DNA from 4 places in the Streptomyces sp. NPDC051218 genome. Region 1 is predicted to be linked to each of the others. Evidence: riboswitches for the same ligand, from Rfam matches in the RefSeq annotation. Region 1 holds a riboswitch; each other region holds the start of a gene.

The links. Region 1 has a riboswitch for thiamine pyrophosphate ahead of thiC (phosphomethylpyrimidine synthase ThiC). Riboswitches for the same ligand answer to the same signal wherever they lie in the genome.
Region 2: another riboswitch for thiamine pyrophosphate. It lies ahead of thiM (hydroxyethylthiazole kinase); the one in region 1 lies ahead of thiC (phosphomethylpyrimidine synthase ThiC).
Region 3: another riboswitch for thiamine pyrophosphate. It lies ahead of thiO (glycine oxidase ThiO); the one in region 1 lies ahead of thiC (phosphomethylpyrimidine synthase ThiC).
Region 4: another riboswitch for thiamine pyrophosphate. It lies ahead of ACIBCK_RS32475 (thiamine ABC transporter substrate binding subunit); the one in region 1 lies ahead of thiC (phosphomethylpyrimidine synthase ThiC).

What each region holds. Positions count from the first base shown of each region.
Region 1 covers NZ_JBITEU010000011.1:230,391-233,861, reverse strand. The annotation lists gene ACIBCK_RS31245 (hypothetical protein) at 1-28, shown strand, start outside; gene thiC (phosphomethylpyrimidine synthase ThiC) at 91-1,887, opposite strand; TPP riboswitch at 1,880-2,034, opposite strand; gene ACIBCK_RS31235 (YibE/F family protein) at 2,106-3,471, shown strand, end outside.
Region 2 covers NZ_JBITEU010000014.1:59,901-63,371, reverse strand. The annotation lists gene ACIBCK_RS34805 (zinc-binding dehydrogenase) at 1-105, shown strand, start outside; gene ACIBCK_RS34800 (cupin domain-containing protein) at 171-1,088, shown strand; TPP riboswitch at 1,255-1,380, shown strand; gene thiM (hydroxyethylthiazole kinase) at 1,374-2,207, shown strand; gene thiE (thiamine phosphate synthase) at 2,513-3,151, shown strand; gene thiD (bifunctional hydroxymethylpyrimidine kinase/phosphomethylpyrimidine kinase) at 3,148-3,471, shown strand, end outside.
Region 3 covers NZ_JBITEU010000001.1:397,609-401,079, reverse strand. The annotation lists gene ACIBCK_RS01870 (thiazole synthase) at 1-296, opposite strand, end outside; gene thiS (sulfur carrier protein ThiS) at 303-530, opposite strand; gene thiO (glycine oxidase ThiO) at 527-1,729, opposite strand; TPP riboswitch at 1,727-1,839, opposite strand; gene ACIBCK_RS01855 (NAD(P)/FAD-dependent oxidoreductase) at 2,023-3,189, shown strand; gene ACIBCK_RS01850 (Rv2175c family DNA-binding protein) at 3,255-3,471, shown strand, end outside.
Region 4 covers NZ_JBITEU010000012.1:83,667-87,137, reverse strand. The annotation lists gene ACIBCK_RS32485 (methanogen output domain 1-containing protein) at 1-31, opposite strand, end outside; gene rlmN (23S rRNA (adenine(2503)-C(2))-methyltransferase RlmN) at 216-1,322, shown strand; TPP riboswitch at 1,381-1,498, shown strand; gene ACIBCK_RS32475 (thiamine ABC transporter substrate binding subunit) at 1,571-2,665, shown strand; gene ACIBCK_RS32470 (ABC transporter permease) at 2,641-3,471, shown strand, end outside.

The sequences.
Region 1 (3,471 bases):
CGGCGGTCCCGACCACAAGCCGGAGTAGTACGCGCGGCTTCGGGCGGACGGTGGTGACCGTCCGCCCGCATCGCCGTGCCGTGACGCCGGTCAGTCGGCGATGGGGAGATACACGCGGTTTCCGGCTGCCGCGAACTCCTTGGACTTCTGGTCCATGCCCGCGGCGATCTCGTCCTGCGTGCCGCCGTGCTCACGCCGGATGTCGTGCGAGATCTTCATGCTGCAGAACTTCGGCCCGCACATCGAGCAGAAGTGCGCCGTCTTCGCGGGCTCCGCCGGCAGCGTCTCGTCGTGGAACTCCCGCGCCGTGACCGGGTCGAGGGCCAGGTTGAACTGGTCCTCCCAGCGGAACTCGAAGCGGGCATCCGAGAGCGCGTCGTCCCAGTCCTGTGCGCCCGGGTGCCCCTTGGCGAGGTCCGCCGCGTGGGCCGCGATCTTGTACGTGATGACGCCGGTCTTCACGTCGTCGCGGTTGGGCAGGCCCAGGTGCTCCTTGGGCGTGACGTAGCAGAGCATCGCCGTGCCCCACCAGCCGATCATCGCGGCGCCGATGCCGGAGGTGATGTGGTCGTACGCGGGTGCGATGTCGGTGGTCAGCGGGCCGAGCGTGTAGAACGGCGCCTCTTCGCAGATCTCCTGCTGGAGGTCGATGTTCTCCTTGATCTTGTGCATCGGGACGTGCCCGGGGCCCTCGATCATCGTCTGTACGTGATGACGCTTGGCGATCGTGTTGAGTTCCCCGAGGGTGCGCAATTCGGCGAACTGCGCCTCGTCGTTGGCGTCCGCGATCGAACCGGGGCGCAGGCCGTCGCCCAGGGAGTACGTCACGTCGTACGACGCGAGGATCTCGCAGAGCTCCTCGAAGTTCTCGTAGAGGAAGCTCTCCTTGTGGTGCGCCAGACACCAGGCCGCCATGATCGAGCCGCCGCGCGAGACGATGCCGGTCTTGCGGTTGGCGGTCAGCGGGACATACGGAAGGCGCACGCCCGCGTGCACCGTCATGTAGTCCACGCCCTGCTCGGCCTGCTCGATGACCGTGTCCTTGTAGATCTCCCAGGTCAGCGCCTCGGCCTGGCCGTCGACCTTCTCCAGGGCCTGGTAGAGCGGCACGGTGCCGATGGGCACGGGGGAGTTGCGCAGGACCCACTCGCGGGTCGTGTGGATGTTGCGGCCTGTGGACAGGTCCATGACCGTGTCGGCGCCCCACTTGGTCGCCCAGGTCATCTTGTCCACCTCCTCCTCGATGGAGGAGGTGACCGCGGAGTTGCCGATGTTGGCGTTCACCTTCACCAGGAACTTCTTGCCGATGATCATCGGCTCGATCTCCGGGTGGTTGACGTTGGCGGGGATGACCGCGCGGCCCGCGGCGACCTCCGCCCGCACGACCTCGGGGTCGAGGTTCTCGCGGATCCCGATGAACTCCATCTCGGGCGTGATCTCGCCGCGGCGGGCGTACGCGAGCTGCGTCACCGCCTGGCCGCCGCGGCCCCGGCGCGGCTGGCGCGGGCGGCCGGGGAAGACCGCGTCGAGGTTCTTCAGGCCTCCGCGTGGCGAGGTGTGCTTGATGCCGTCGTCCTCGGGGCGGGGCGGGCGGCCCACGTACTCCTCGGTGTCGCCGCGGGCGATGATCCAGTTCTCGCGCAGCGGTGCGAGGCCCCTGCGGACGTCGGTGTCGATGGACTCGTCGGTGTACGGACCCGAAGTGTCGTACAGGGTCACGGCTTTGCCGTTGGTGAGGTGCACCTGGCGGACCGGCACCCGCAGGTCGGGGCGCGAGCCCTCGACATACGCCTTGTGCCAGCCGATGGACTTCCCGGCCTCGTCGCTCTCGCTCTGGTTCAGCGTGTTCTGCGTCGAGGCAGGCGTGCGCGCGTCCGATGTGGTCATGAGACCTACTCCCTACGCCGGCATTACCCGGTAACAGGTTCGGCGGTCGACGCAGCGGATTCCGTACTGTTCGTGCACTCTTGTGCCGATTCGTACGGAGGTCAGCGCCCTCTCAGCCCGGTGCTCCGAGCTCCCGCGATTGCAAAGGTGGCTCCACGCTAGCGTCATGTCGGGCGCGCTGAACAGAGGGCCTCCTCCGTTCTTGCGATGATCGGGCAGTGACCTCGACACAGCCGCCGTCCCAGCCGCCCGTCCCGAACGTGCCGCCGGACCCGCATGGGCACTCCCACAGCCACGGTCCGGCCGCGCCCGTCTCCCAGCATCTGCGCAAGGTCATCGCCGCCGTGCTGATCCCCTTCGCGACGGCGGTGGTCGTGGGCCTCGTGGTGCTGTGGCCCGGTGGCGCGCCGGGCCACGAGCGCACCGGAGTCGGCTTCGACCGGCAGACCCAGTCGGCCGACGTGACGAAGGTGCAGGAGCTCCCCTGCAAGGACGTGAACGCCTCTCAGACCCCGCCCAACGGCGACACTTCCACGGCCGAGGGCCAGTCCGCGCAGTCCCGCGCGGAGGGCATCTGCAAGAAGGCCACGATCGAGGTGACCAGCGGCAAGGACAAGGGCCGCACCTTCACCGAGATCGTCCAGCCGGACTCACCGCGGCAGTTGCGCCAGGGCCAGCAGGTGGTGGTCGCCTATGAGCCCACGGCCCCCGAGGCGCTCCAGTACTCGGTCACCGACGTGAACCGCAAGCTCCCGATGGCGCTGCTCGCGGGGATCTTCGCGCTCGTCGTCGTCGCGGTAGGGCGGCTGCGCGGCGTCATGGCCCTGGTCGCGCTGGCGTTGAGCTTCCTGGTCCTGACGTTCTTCATCCTGCCCGCGATCCTGCAGGGCTCGAACCCGCTGGTCGTGGCGGTGATCGGGGCCAGCGCCATCATGCTGATCGCGCTCTACCTGTGCCACGGCCTCACGGCGCGAACATCGGTCGCGGTCCTCGGCACGCTGATCTCGCTCCTCCTCATCGGCCTCCTCGGCTCGCTCTTCATCGGCTGGGCCTCGCTGACCGGCAACACGGACGACAACACCGGCCTGATCCACGGCCTGTACCCGTCCATCGACATGAGCGGTCTGCTGCTCGCCGGCGTCATCATCGGCTCGCTCGGCGTGCTCGACGACGTGACGGTGACGCAGACGTCCGCCGTCTGGGAACTGCATCAGGCCAACCCCACGATGGGCTGGCGCGGTCTGTACGGCGCCGCCATCCGCATCGGCCGCGACCACATCGCCTCGGTCGTCAACACCCTCGTCCTGGCCTACGCGGGCGCCGCGTTGCCCCTCCTTCTGCTCTTCTCGATCGCCCAGAGCAGCGTGGGCACGGTGGCCAACAGCGAGCTGGTCGCCGAGGAGATCGTCCGCACTCTGGTCGGCTCGATCGGCCTGGTCGCCTCGGTGCCGGTGACGACGGCGCTCGCGGCCCTGGTGGTCTCGGCCGACCGCTCGACTGCCGGGGGCCGGGCGGTGACTGCGGGCCGGACGGGGACTGCGGGCCGACCGGCGAGCGCGGGCGGACCCGGGAGCGGTGCCTCCC
Region 2 (3,471 bases), on a different contig from region 1:
TCGGCGCCGGTCGGACTGCGAGGCGACTGGCAGGACGTGGACGCCGCCGTCAAGGCGCTGTTCGCGCGGAAGGTGCACGGAAAAGTCATTCTTGACGTGGCCTGAGGCTGGGGAGAGGACCCCGAACCGCCCAACGGCGGGCGAGGCGCCCGGTGGACGAGAATGGACCCATGGATGTGCTGGCGGAGGTCTTGCGTGTTTCGGGTGCGCGTGGGGCGCTCGGGGTCATGCTGAAGGCCGGAGGAATCTGGGGCCTGCGGCTGGACTCCTCGCCAGGAGCGGCACTGCACGTGGTGTCCCGCGGCACCATGTGGCTCCACGTCCCGGGCGAGAAACCTCTTCCGGTGCAGGCCGGAGACGCCGTCCTGGTGTCGCCGGGCACCGCACACGGGATAGCCGGCGGCGCCGGCATGACGTTGGGTTCCTGCGACCGTGCGGCGGCGGCCCGGTCTTTCGGCGATGGCAGGGCCCTGCGCCTGGGCTCGGCGCCGGTGCAGACGGAAGTGATCGTACTGCGCTACGAGCAGGACCCGGAGGTGCGTACACCGGTGCTCACCTCTCTCGCTCGGCCGATGCACGTCACAGCCCGGGAGAACGCGCAGCTCAGAAGGACCGTCGAACTTCTCGCCGCGGAGCTCGCACAGCCGCAGATCGGCACCACCGCCGCCGTGAACAGCATCGTCGACCTTCTGCTCGTCCAGTTCGTACGCGCCTGGCTGGCCCGCCACCCGCAGGAGCAGTCCGGCTCATGGCTGGGAGCGATGCGTGATCCGGTCGTGCGCGAGGCTCTGGCCTGTGTCCACGCCCAGCCGGGGCACCCCTGGACCACGGAGACCCTGGCCGCCGCGACGCGCGTTTCCCGGGCGACGCTGTCGAGGCGCTTCCGGTCCGCCCTCGGACAGACACCGGGCGCGTACGTGACGCAGTGGCGCATCGACCTGGCATCCGTCCGGCTCCGCGACACCGATGAGCCGGTCGAGTCGATCTCCGGCGCGGTCGGATACGCCTCTCCGCACGCCTTCAGCCGCGCCTTCAGACGTGCCCGAGGTACGGCCCCGGGTGAGTATCGCTCTCGACTTCGCGAGTGAGTGTACGTAGGCGACGACCGCCGGCGTCAGGTGGGCGCGACGGCGTCACGTGGGCGCAACGGCGTCACGTGGGCGCAACAGCCGAAGTCCAGCGCCCGCCCCCGCTCTGTCGTGCCGTGCGGAGCCCCGAGTGCGAACTCCCGTTCCCGAGGGAGGTACATTGCGTAGTGACCACCGCGGGAGCTCGGGAGTAGCCGGGCTGAGAGGGCGGACGGGACTTGATCCCCTTTCCGCCGACCGCATGAACCTGGACCGGGTAATGCCGGCGTAGGAAGGGTGTTGACGATGGAGAGTGCCTCCATACCTGCCCAAAACGGCCCTGCCGTCTCCCGTGCTGCCGTAGCGGACGTGATCGCGGCCCTGCGGACCTCCGCACCCCTTGTGCACTGCCTGACCAACGTCGTGGCGTCGCAGTTCACCGCCAACGTGCTGCTCGCGGCAGGAGCGGCCCCCGCGATGGTGCACAGCGCGGAGGAAGCCGGAGCACTGGCCCGAGTGGCCGGAGGTGTCCTGGTCAACCTGGGGACGGTGACTTCCGTGACGGCGGAGGCGATGCGCGTCGCGGTCAAGGAAGCGGCCGGCGCCGGGCGCCCGTGGGTGCTCGACCCGGTGGCGGTCGGCCCGCTGCCCTGGCGCACCGAGCTGGCCCGCGAACTCCTGGAGAGCGCAACCCCGGCGGTCGTTCGCGGCAACCCTTCCGAGATCCTGGCGCTGGACGGCGGCGGCACGGGCGGGCGCGGCGTGGACAGCACGGACACCCCCGAAGCGGCGCTGGCCGCGGCCACCGCGCTGAGCCGACGCTACGGCTGCGCGGTCGCCGTGAGCGGTCCTGAGGACGTCCTCACCGACGGGACGCGAGTGGTGCGGGTGAGCAATGGGCACCCGCTGCTGCCTCTGGTGACGGGAACCGGCTGCTCGCTCGGCGCCCTGGTCGCCGCCTGCACAGCCGTCACCGGAGACGCGCTGCTGGCCGCCACTGCCGCGACCGCCCTGCTCACAGTGGCCGCGGAGAGCGCCGCCACCCGCTCGACAGGTCCCGGCACGTTCGCGGTCGCGCTGATCGACGCGCTGTACGAGCTCAGCCCGGACCGGCTCGCCGGGGCTCTCAACCTGCGTTGAGCTCGCGGGTGTTGGGGATGTTGCGGGGTTTTGCGGTGGGCGGTCGGCCTGGGTGTCAGCGGCTGGTCAGCCGCTAATCAGCCGCTGATCAGCCCCCGCCCGCCCAGGGGGGCGACCCCAACACCAAGTCTGCCAGCCCCCTCGGACACACACCCTCACCCCTGTGGATAACTCAAGGTTCCCGCACGTCAGGGGCCCTCCCCCTTCCCTACACCTCTTTCCCCAGCACCTCTTCCCCAGCACCTCCCGATGCGTCTCCCACGCCGCCGCGCCCTCCCGCGGCCGGTAGACCCCAAGGAGCACCCATGCGACCACCACTCGACCTGTCCCTGTACCTCGTCACCGACACCCGGCTCTGCGGCGAGCGCGGCGTCGCCGTCACCGTGGCAGCCGCCGTCAAGGGTGGTGTCACCGCTGTCCAGTTGCGCGATCCGGAAGCGGACGCCCGCACGCTGTGTGCGCTCGGCCGGTCGATCCAGGCTGAACTCGCGGGCACCGGGGTCCCCTTGATCGTCAATGACCGCCTGGACGTGGCGGTCTGGCTGGGCGCGGACGGCGTCCACCTTGGGCAGCGGGACGGCTCCCCCACGACCGCCCGGCGCCAGCTCGGCCCTCACGCGTACGTCGGCCTGTCCGTCAGCCGCCCCGAACAGCTGACGCACGTACCCGATGCCGTCGACCACCTCGGTGTCGGTCCGGTGTTCCCGCAGTCCACCAAGCCGGACGCGGACACCCCGCTCGGTCTGGACGGCCTGGCCCGCATCGTCCGGGAGAGCCCGCTGCCCTGCGTGGCCATCGGCGGGATCGGCGCGTCCGAGGCCGCCGCCGTCAGGGCAAGTGGCGCGGCCGGGATCGCTGTCGTCAGCGCGGTCTGCGGGCAGCCCGACCCCGAGACCGCGGCCCGTTCCCTTGCCCACACCCTGCGACCGGAGGTCTCCGCGTGACCAGCCCGCCCATCGCCCTCACCATCGCCGCCAGCGACCCCTCCGGCGGCGCCGGGATCCAAGCCGACCTGAAGGCGTTCTCCGCAAACGGCGCGTACGGAACGGCAGTTCTGACCGCCCTGACCGCACAGAACACCCAGGGAGTCACCGGCATCCACGCCGTCCCCCCGGAGTTCGTCACCGAGCAGCTCGACACGCTGTTCGCCGACGTGGCGGTGGACGCCGTCAAGATCGGAATGCTGGCCGACGCCGCCATCGCCGCAGCCGTCGCGGACGCACTGGAACGGCACCGCCCCCGGTACGTCGTCCTTGACCCCGTC
Region 3 (3,471 bases), on a different contig from region 1:
AGCTTCACCAGGTCGGTGCCGAGCGCCTCCCGAGCGAGCCGGGCGGTCAGGACGGCCTCTCCCGCGGTGAAGCAGCCCGCCGTGTTCGGCAGGACGCGGATGCCGAGCCGGTCGAGGACGGAGAGCACCGAGCCCTGCACACCGGGATCGAGGCGGCGCATCGCGACGGTCGTCAGCTCCGTCCCGGAGGCGATCAGGGACCGCTCCAGGACGTCCAGGCTCGGCGCACCGCCCGTACCCATGATCAGGCGCGAGGAGAGGGTGAGCCCGCCGATGACGAAGGGGTCGTCTGCCATGTCGGTTCAGCCTCCTTGGACGGCGGTGAGGACCTCGACGCGGTCCCCGTCGGTGAGCGGGGTGGTGGACCAGCGCGTACGCGGGACCACGGTTTCGTTGAGCGCGGCGGCGACGCCGGACGGGGCCGCGGTGAGGGTCGCGACGAGGGCTTCGAGCGTGGTGCCCGTGGCCACGTCGCGCGCCTCTCCGTTCACGGAGACGGCGGTGACGGCTGTGTCGGACGGGAGAGTCATGCGGGCTGCTCCATGTGGTGCTGTGCTCGGGGGGTGCCGGCGAAGCGCAGGGGAGTGAACCCCCGTGCCTCGTCGGGCAGTTCACCGGTGGTCAGGGCGTGCGCCATCACGTCGCCGGTCACGGGCGTCAGGAGTACGCCGTTGCGGTAGTGCCCGGTGGCCAGCTGGAGGCCGGGCAGCGCGGTCGGGCCGAGCATCGGGGCGTTGTCGGGGGAGCCGGGGCGCAGGCCCGCGCGGGTCTCCGTCAGCGGCAGTTCCGTGATGCCCGGTACGAGCTCATGGGCGTCCCGGAGCAGCTCGTACACGCCGCCGGCCGTGACCGTCGTGTCCCAGCCGAGCTCCTCGCTGGTCGCGCCGACGACGAGTTCGCCGTTCTCGCGCGGCACCAGGTAGACGTGGCTGCCGCGCACGACGGCGCGCACGGTGCGGCTCAGGAACGGCGCGTACCGCTGCGGCACGGTGAGCCGCAGCACCTGCCCCTTCACCGGGCGCACGGGCGGCAGTACGCCCTCCGGGACCCCGTCGAGGCGCCCGCTGAGGCTGCCCCCGGCGAGCACGGTGTCACCGGCCTCCAGAGCGGTGCCGTCGGCGAGGACGACTCCGGTGGCCCGGTCGGCCACCACCGCAAGGCGCTCCGCCCACGCGTGGTGGAAGATCACGCCCGCCCGCTCGCAGGCCACGAGGAGCGCCGCGGAGAGCCTGCGGGGGTCGATCTGGTGATCGCCGTCGACCCGCAGCCCGCCCCGGACGCCGGGCGCGAGCATCGGTTCCAGACGGCGGCACTCGCGCCCGCTCAGCCACTCCGACGTGAGCCCCGACCGCTGCTGAAGGGCGTGCAGCTCCCGCAGGTGGGCACGGTCGTCGGAGTCGAGGGCGACGGCGAGCGTGCCGCTCGCGCGGTAGCCGAGATCGAGGCCGCTCGCCTCCGTCAGCTCGGCGGCGAAGTCGGGATAGCGCTGCGCGGATGCCACGTTCAGGGCGAGCAGCGTCTGCTCCCCGTAGTGCAGCTCGGTGACGGCGGCCAGCATGCCCGCGGCCACCTGCGCCGCGCCGCCGCCGGGCTCGGGGTCCACGACCGCCGTGGACAGGCCGCGCTGCGCCGCCCGCCAGGCCGTGACCAGGCCGATGATGCCGCCCCCGACGACCAGGACGTCGGTCGTGCTCGTGCTCGTCGTGTGGAGTGGTGTCCGTGGATGCATGGGTGTCCAGCCCCTCCCTTCGCCGGCATGACCCGGATCAGGTTCGTACGGTCGGAGGCCGTCCAGCCTCCCTCTCAGCCCGGTGCGTCCGGGCTCCCGCGAGTGCTCTGCACGGCAACCTTAGCCTTTGGCGTCCCGGCGCAGTAGGGCAGCTGTGCGGTCAGGGGCGGTGACGGTGTGTCAGAGATCTCCTCGCCGCGCCCTGAGGCGCGCGCCACCCGCCGTCCTACAGTGATCGGGTGAGTGAGCAGCGGAGGCAGGAAGAGCGCCGGGTCGTCATCGCGGGCGCGGGGATGGCCGGCGTGCAGACCGCCGTGGCCCTGCGCGAGCAGGGGTTCACCGGCGCGGTCACCCTGATCGGCGCGGAACCCCACCAGCCGTACGACAGGCCGCCGCTGTCCAAGGCCGTGCTGCTCGGCAAGGCGGAGGGCTCCGCCTTCGACATCGACTTCGAGGCCCTCGGCATCGAGCTGAGCCTGGGCCACGAGGTCACGGGCCTGCGCCCCGCGGAGCACGAACTGGACACCGAGCGTGGCCCGGTCCCGTACGACGCCCTGGTCATCGCCACCGGCGCCGAGCCGATCCTGCTGCCCGGCGCATCCGGAGTCCCCGGTGTCCATCTGCTGCGGACCCTGGACGACGCCGAGCGGCTGCGGCCCGTGCTCGCCGAACAGCACCGCATCGTGGTCGTCGGCGCGGGCTGGATCGGCGCCGAGTTCGCGACCGCCGCGCGTGAGGCGGGCTGCGCGGTCACCGTCGTCGAGGCCGCGGACCGACCGCTGGCCGGGGCCCTGCCCGCGGAGGTCGCGGCGCCCATGACGGCTTGGTACGCCGACTCCGGCGCCGAACTGCGCACCCACGCGCGCGTGGACCGCGTCGAACCCGGCAGCGTCTTCCTGACCGACGGCACCCGGCTGCCCGCGGACGCGGTGGTCGTCGGCATCGGCGCACGCCCCGCCACGGCCTGGCTCGCGGACTCCGGCATCGCCCTGGGCGCCCACCGGGAGGTCCTCGCCGACGACCACCTGCGGACCTCGGAGCCCGACGTGTACGCGGTCGGCGACTGCTCCTCCTTCCCTTCGGGAAGGTATGGCGAGCGCCTCCTCGTGCACCACTGGGACAACGCCCTGCAGGGCCCGCGCACGGTGGCGGCGAACATCATCGGCGATACCCCTTCGGCGTACGACCCCGTCCCGTACTTCTGGTCCGAGCAGTTCGGCCGCTTCGTCCAGTACGCCGGGCACCACGCCTCCGCCGACGAGCTGGTGTGGCGCGGCGACCCCTCGGGCGTCGCCTGGACCGTGTGCTGGCTGCGCGGGGGAGTTCTGGTGGCCGTACTCGCGGTGGGCCGCCCCAGGGACCTGGCGCAGGGCCGCAAGCTGATCGAGGCGGGTGCCTACCTCGCCGCCGAACTGGCCTCGGACCCCGCGGTACCCCTGAAGAAGGCCGTGCTGCCGTAGCGGTTGCGTCATCCCCGGGGGCCGCTGCCCGGCCGCTGTCGGTGGCCGGAGATACGCTTGACCCCGTGACCGAGATTGACGCAAAGACTGATGCTCTCGTCCCTGAGTGGCTCCACCTCCCCGACATCGCGGAAATGCTCGACGTCGAGGTGACGCGTGTGCGCCAGCTGGTCAAGGAGGGCCAGCTGATCGCCGTACGCCGTGGTGAGAACCGCGCGCTCCAGGTGCCGGCCGCCTTCATCGACGGCGACAAGATCGTCAAGGGCCTCACCGGCACCCTGA
Region 4 (3,471 bases), on a different contig from region 1:
CGAGGGCGATGGGTGCGTCGGACGGTTCCACTGGGTCCCCCTCGCCGGCCAGTCACTCGACACGCTGACTCACCTTGTGTGACCACATGATGTCGCACTGTGAGAGGCCCTGTCGACCGACTTCGACGGGTCGGCAGGGCCCGCCCCCTGGGCCGCGCACCACCGCCGCACGGTGGCCGGGTGGCGCTCCCACAGTCTGCGACACTGGAATCACCATGCCTGTACCCGGAGAACTCACCTTCGTCGCGCCCCGCGGAGCCAAGAAGCCGCCGCGGCATCTCGCCGACCTCACGCCCGCCGAGCGCAAGGAAGCCGTCGCCGCCGCCGGCGAGAAACCGTTTCGCGCCAAGCAGCTCTCGCAGCACTACTTCGCGCGGTACGCGCACGACCCGGAGCAGTGGACCGACATTCCCGCCGGTTCGCGCGGGAAGCTCCAGGAGGCGCTGCTTCCCGAGCTGATGTCCGTGGTGCGGCACATCAGCTGCGACGACGACACCACCCGTAAGACACTGTGGCGGTTGTTCGACGGGACGCTCGTCGAGTCCGTGCTCATGCGCTATCCGGACCGCGTGACGATGTGTATCTCGTCGCAGGCCGGGTGCGGGATGAACTGCCCGTTCTGCGCGACCGGGCAGGCCGGTCTCGACCGGAATCTGTCCACCGCCGAGATCGTGCACCAGATCGTGGACGGGATGCGGGCCCTGCGCGACGGGGAGATTCCCGGTGGGCCCGCGCGGCTCTCCAACATCGTCTTCATGGGGATGGGTGAGCCGCTCGCCAACTACAACCGCGTGACCGGGGCGATCCGCCGGCTGACGGACCCCGAGCCCGACGGGGTCGGCCTCTCGCAGCGTGGCATCACCGTGTCGACCGTGGGCCTCGTGCCCGCCATCCACCGGTTCGCCGACGAGGGCTTCAAGTGCCGCCTCGCCATCTCGCTGCACGCGCCCGACGACGAGCTCCGCGACACCCTCGTACCCGTCAATACGCGCTGGAACGTGCGCGAGGTGCTGGAGGCAGGGTGGGAGTACGCCGCAAAGTCCGGGCGCCGCCTGTCCATCGAGTACGCGCTGATCCGGGACATCAACGACCACGCGTGGCGCGGTGACCGGCTCGGGCGGCTGCTCAAGAACAAGCCCGTGCACGTGAACCTGATCCCGCTGAACCCGACGCCGGGCTCGAAGTGGACGGCGTCGCGGCCGGAGGACGAGAAGGCCTTCGTGAACGCCATCGCCGCTCATGGGGTGCCTGTCACGGTGCGTGACACCCGTGGCCAGGAGATCGACGGGGCGTGCGGTCAGCTCGCCGCGGCAGAGCGTTAGGCTGGCCGAAACACAACTTCATAGGCAGTGCACAACTGCACGGACGGAACACATCTTCATATTCCGACAGGGGAGCGCCACAGCGCTGAGAGTGCGGCAGCCAAGGACAGGTTGGCCGCAGACCCTCTGAACCTTGCCCGGGTCATTCCGGGTAGGAAGTTCGGACACCACTCAAGCTGTTGCGCCCTGCCCGCCGGCCCTTCGGTCCGCGGGCAGGGCCGCGTCTCTTCCTGGTCACTCCAGGAGGAATGAATTCAGTGAGTACCACCAAGAAGATCACGCTCACCGCGGTCGCGGTGAGCGTCGGGCTCGTCGCGCTCTCCGCGTGCGGCAGCTCGTCCGACAGCGGCGACAAGGCCGACTCCAAGAGCGTCACACTCGTCAGCCATGACTCGTTCAACGTCTCCAAGGACGTGCTGAAGGCGTTCGAGAAGAGCTCCGGGTACAAGGTCAACGTCCTCAAGGACGGGGACGCGGGCGCCGCTGTGAACAAGGCGATCCTGTCCAAGGACAACCCCCAGGGCGACGTCTTCTTCGGCGTAGACAACACGCTTCTGTCGCGTGCGCTCGACAACGGCCTCTTCCAGTCGTACGAGGCCAAGGGCTCGGACCAGGTCGCCTCGCAGTTCCGCGTCGATCAGGGGAAGCACCGGGTCACGCCCGTCGACAGCGGCGACATCTGCGTCAACTACGACAAGAAGTACTTCGCCGACAAGAAGCTCGCGCCGCCGAAGTCCTTCGCGGATCTGACCAAGCCCGCGTACAAGGACCTGCTGGTCACCGAGAACGCGTCGACCTCGTCCCCCGGCCTCGGGTTCCTGCTCGGCACCGCCGCCCAGTACGGCGACGACGGCTGGCAGGGCTATTGGAAGAAGCTCAAGGACAACGGCGTCAAGGTCGTCGACGGCTGGGAGCAGGCCTACAACGAGGAGTTCTCCGGGTCCGCCGGCGGCAAGAAGGCCAAGGGCGACCGGCCGCTCGTCGTCTCGTACGCCTCGTCCCCGCCCGTCGAGGTGCTCTACGCCAAGCCGCAGCCCAAGGAGGCGCCGACCGGCGTCGCGACCGGCACCTGCTTCCGGCAGGTCGAGTACGCGGGTCTGCTCGACAACGCCCGGAACGAGAAGGGCGGCAAGGCGCTGCTCGACTTCCTGATCAGCGCCGAGTTCCAGGAGGACATGCCGCTGAACATGTTCGTGAACCCGGTCCGTGAGGGCGGCAAGCTGCCGGAGCTGTTCACGGAGCACGGCGTGAGCGTCGACAAGCCGGAGACCATGGCTCCGAAGAAGATCTCCGACAACCGCGAGCAGTGGGTCAAGTCGTGGACCTCGCTCGTACTGAAGTAAGCACGTCCCGTAAGGGGCTCGCGCGCGGGAGCGCGACGCGGCTCGGTCTCATGGCCGTGCCCGTCGCGTTCTTCGCCGTCTTCTTCGCCTATCCGGTCGCCGCGATCGTCGCGCGCGGCCTGAAGGTCGGCGGGGACTGGCAGTTCGGGCGGATCGCGGAGGTCGTCGGGCAGTCCGACGTCCGGCACGTGCTGTGGTTCACCACCTGGCAGGCGCTTGCCTCGACGGCGCTCACCCTGCTGATCGCGCTCCCTGGCGCGTACGTCTTCGCGCGCTTCGAGTTCAGGGGCAAGCAGATTCTGCGGGCCGTCGTCGCGGTGCCGTTCGTGCTGCCGACCGTCGTCGTCGGGACCGCTTTCCTCGCGCTGCTCGGCCGGGGCGGGCTGCTCGACGAGATGTGGGGCGTACGCCTCGACACGACGGTGTGGGCGATCCTGCTCGCGCACGTCTTCTTCAACTACGCCGTCGTCGTACGGACCGTCGGCGGGCTCTGGTCGCAGCTCGACCCGCGCCAGGAGGAGGCCGCGCGGATGCTCGGCGCCTCGCGGTGGACCGCCTGGCGGACCGTCACGCTGCCCGCGCTCGGTCCCGCGGTCGCCGCGGCCTCCCTCATGGTCTTCCTCTTCACGTTCACCTCCTTCGGCGTCGTGCAGATCCTCGGCGGACCCGCGTACTCGACGCTCGAAGTGGAGATCTACCGGCAGACCGCCCAGCTTCTCGACCTGTCGACGGCCGCCGTACTGACGATCGTGCAGTTCGCCGCGGTCGGCGCGATCCTCGCCGTGCACGCGTGGACCGTGCGCCGC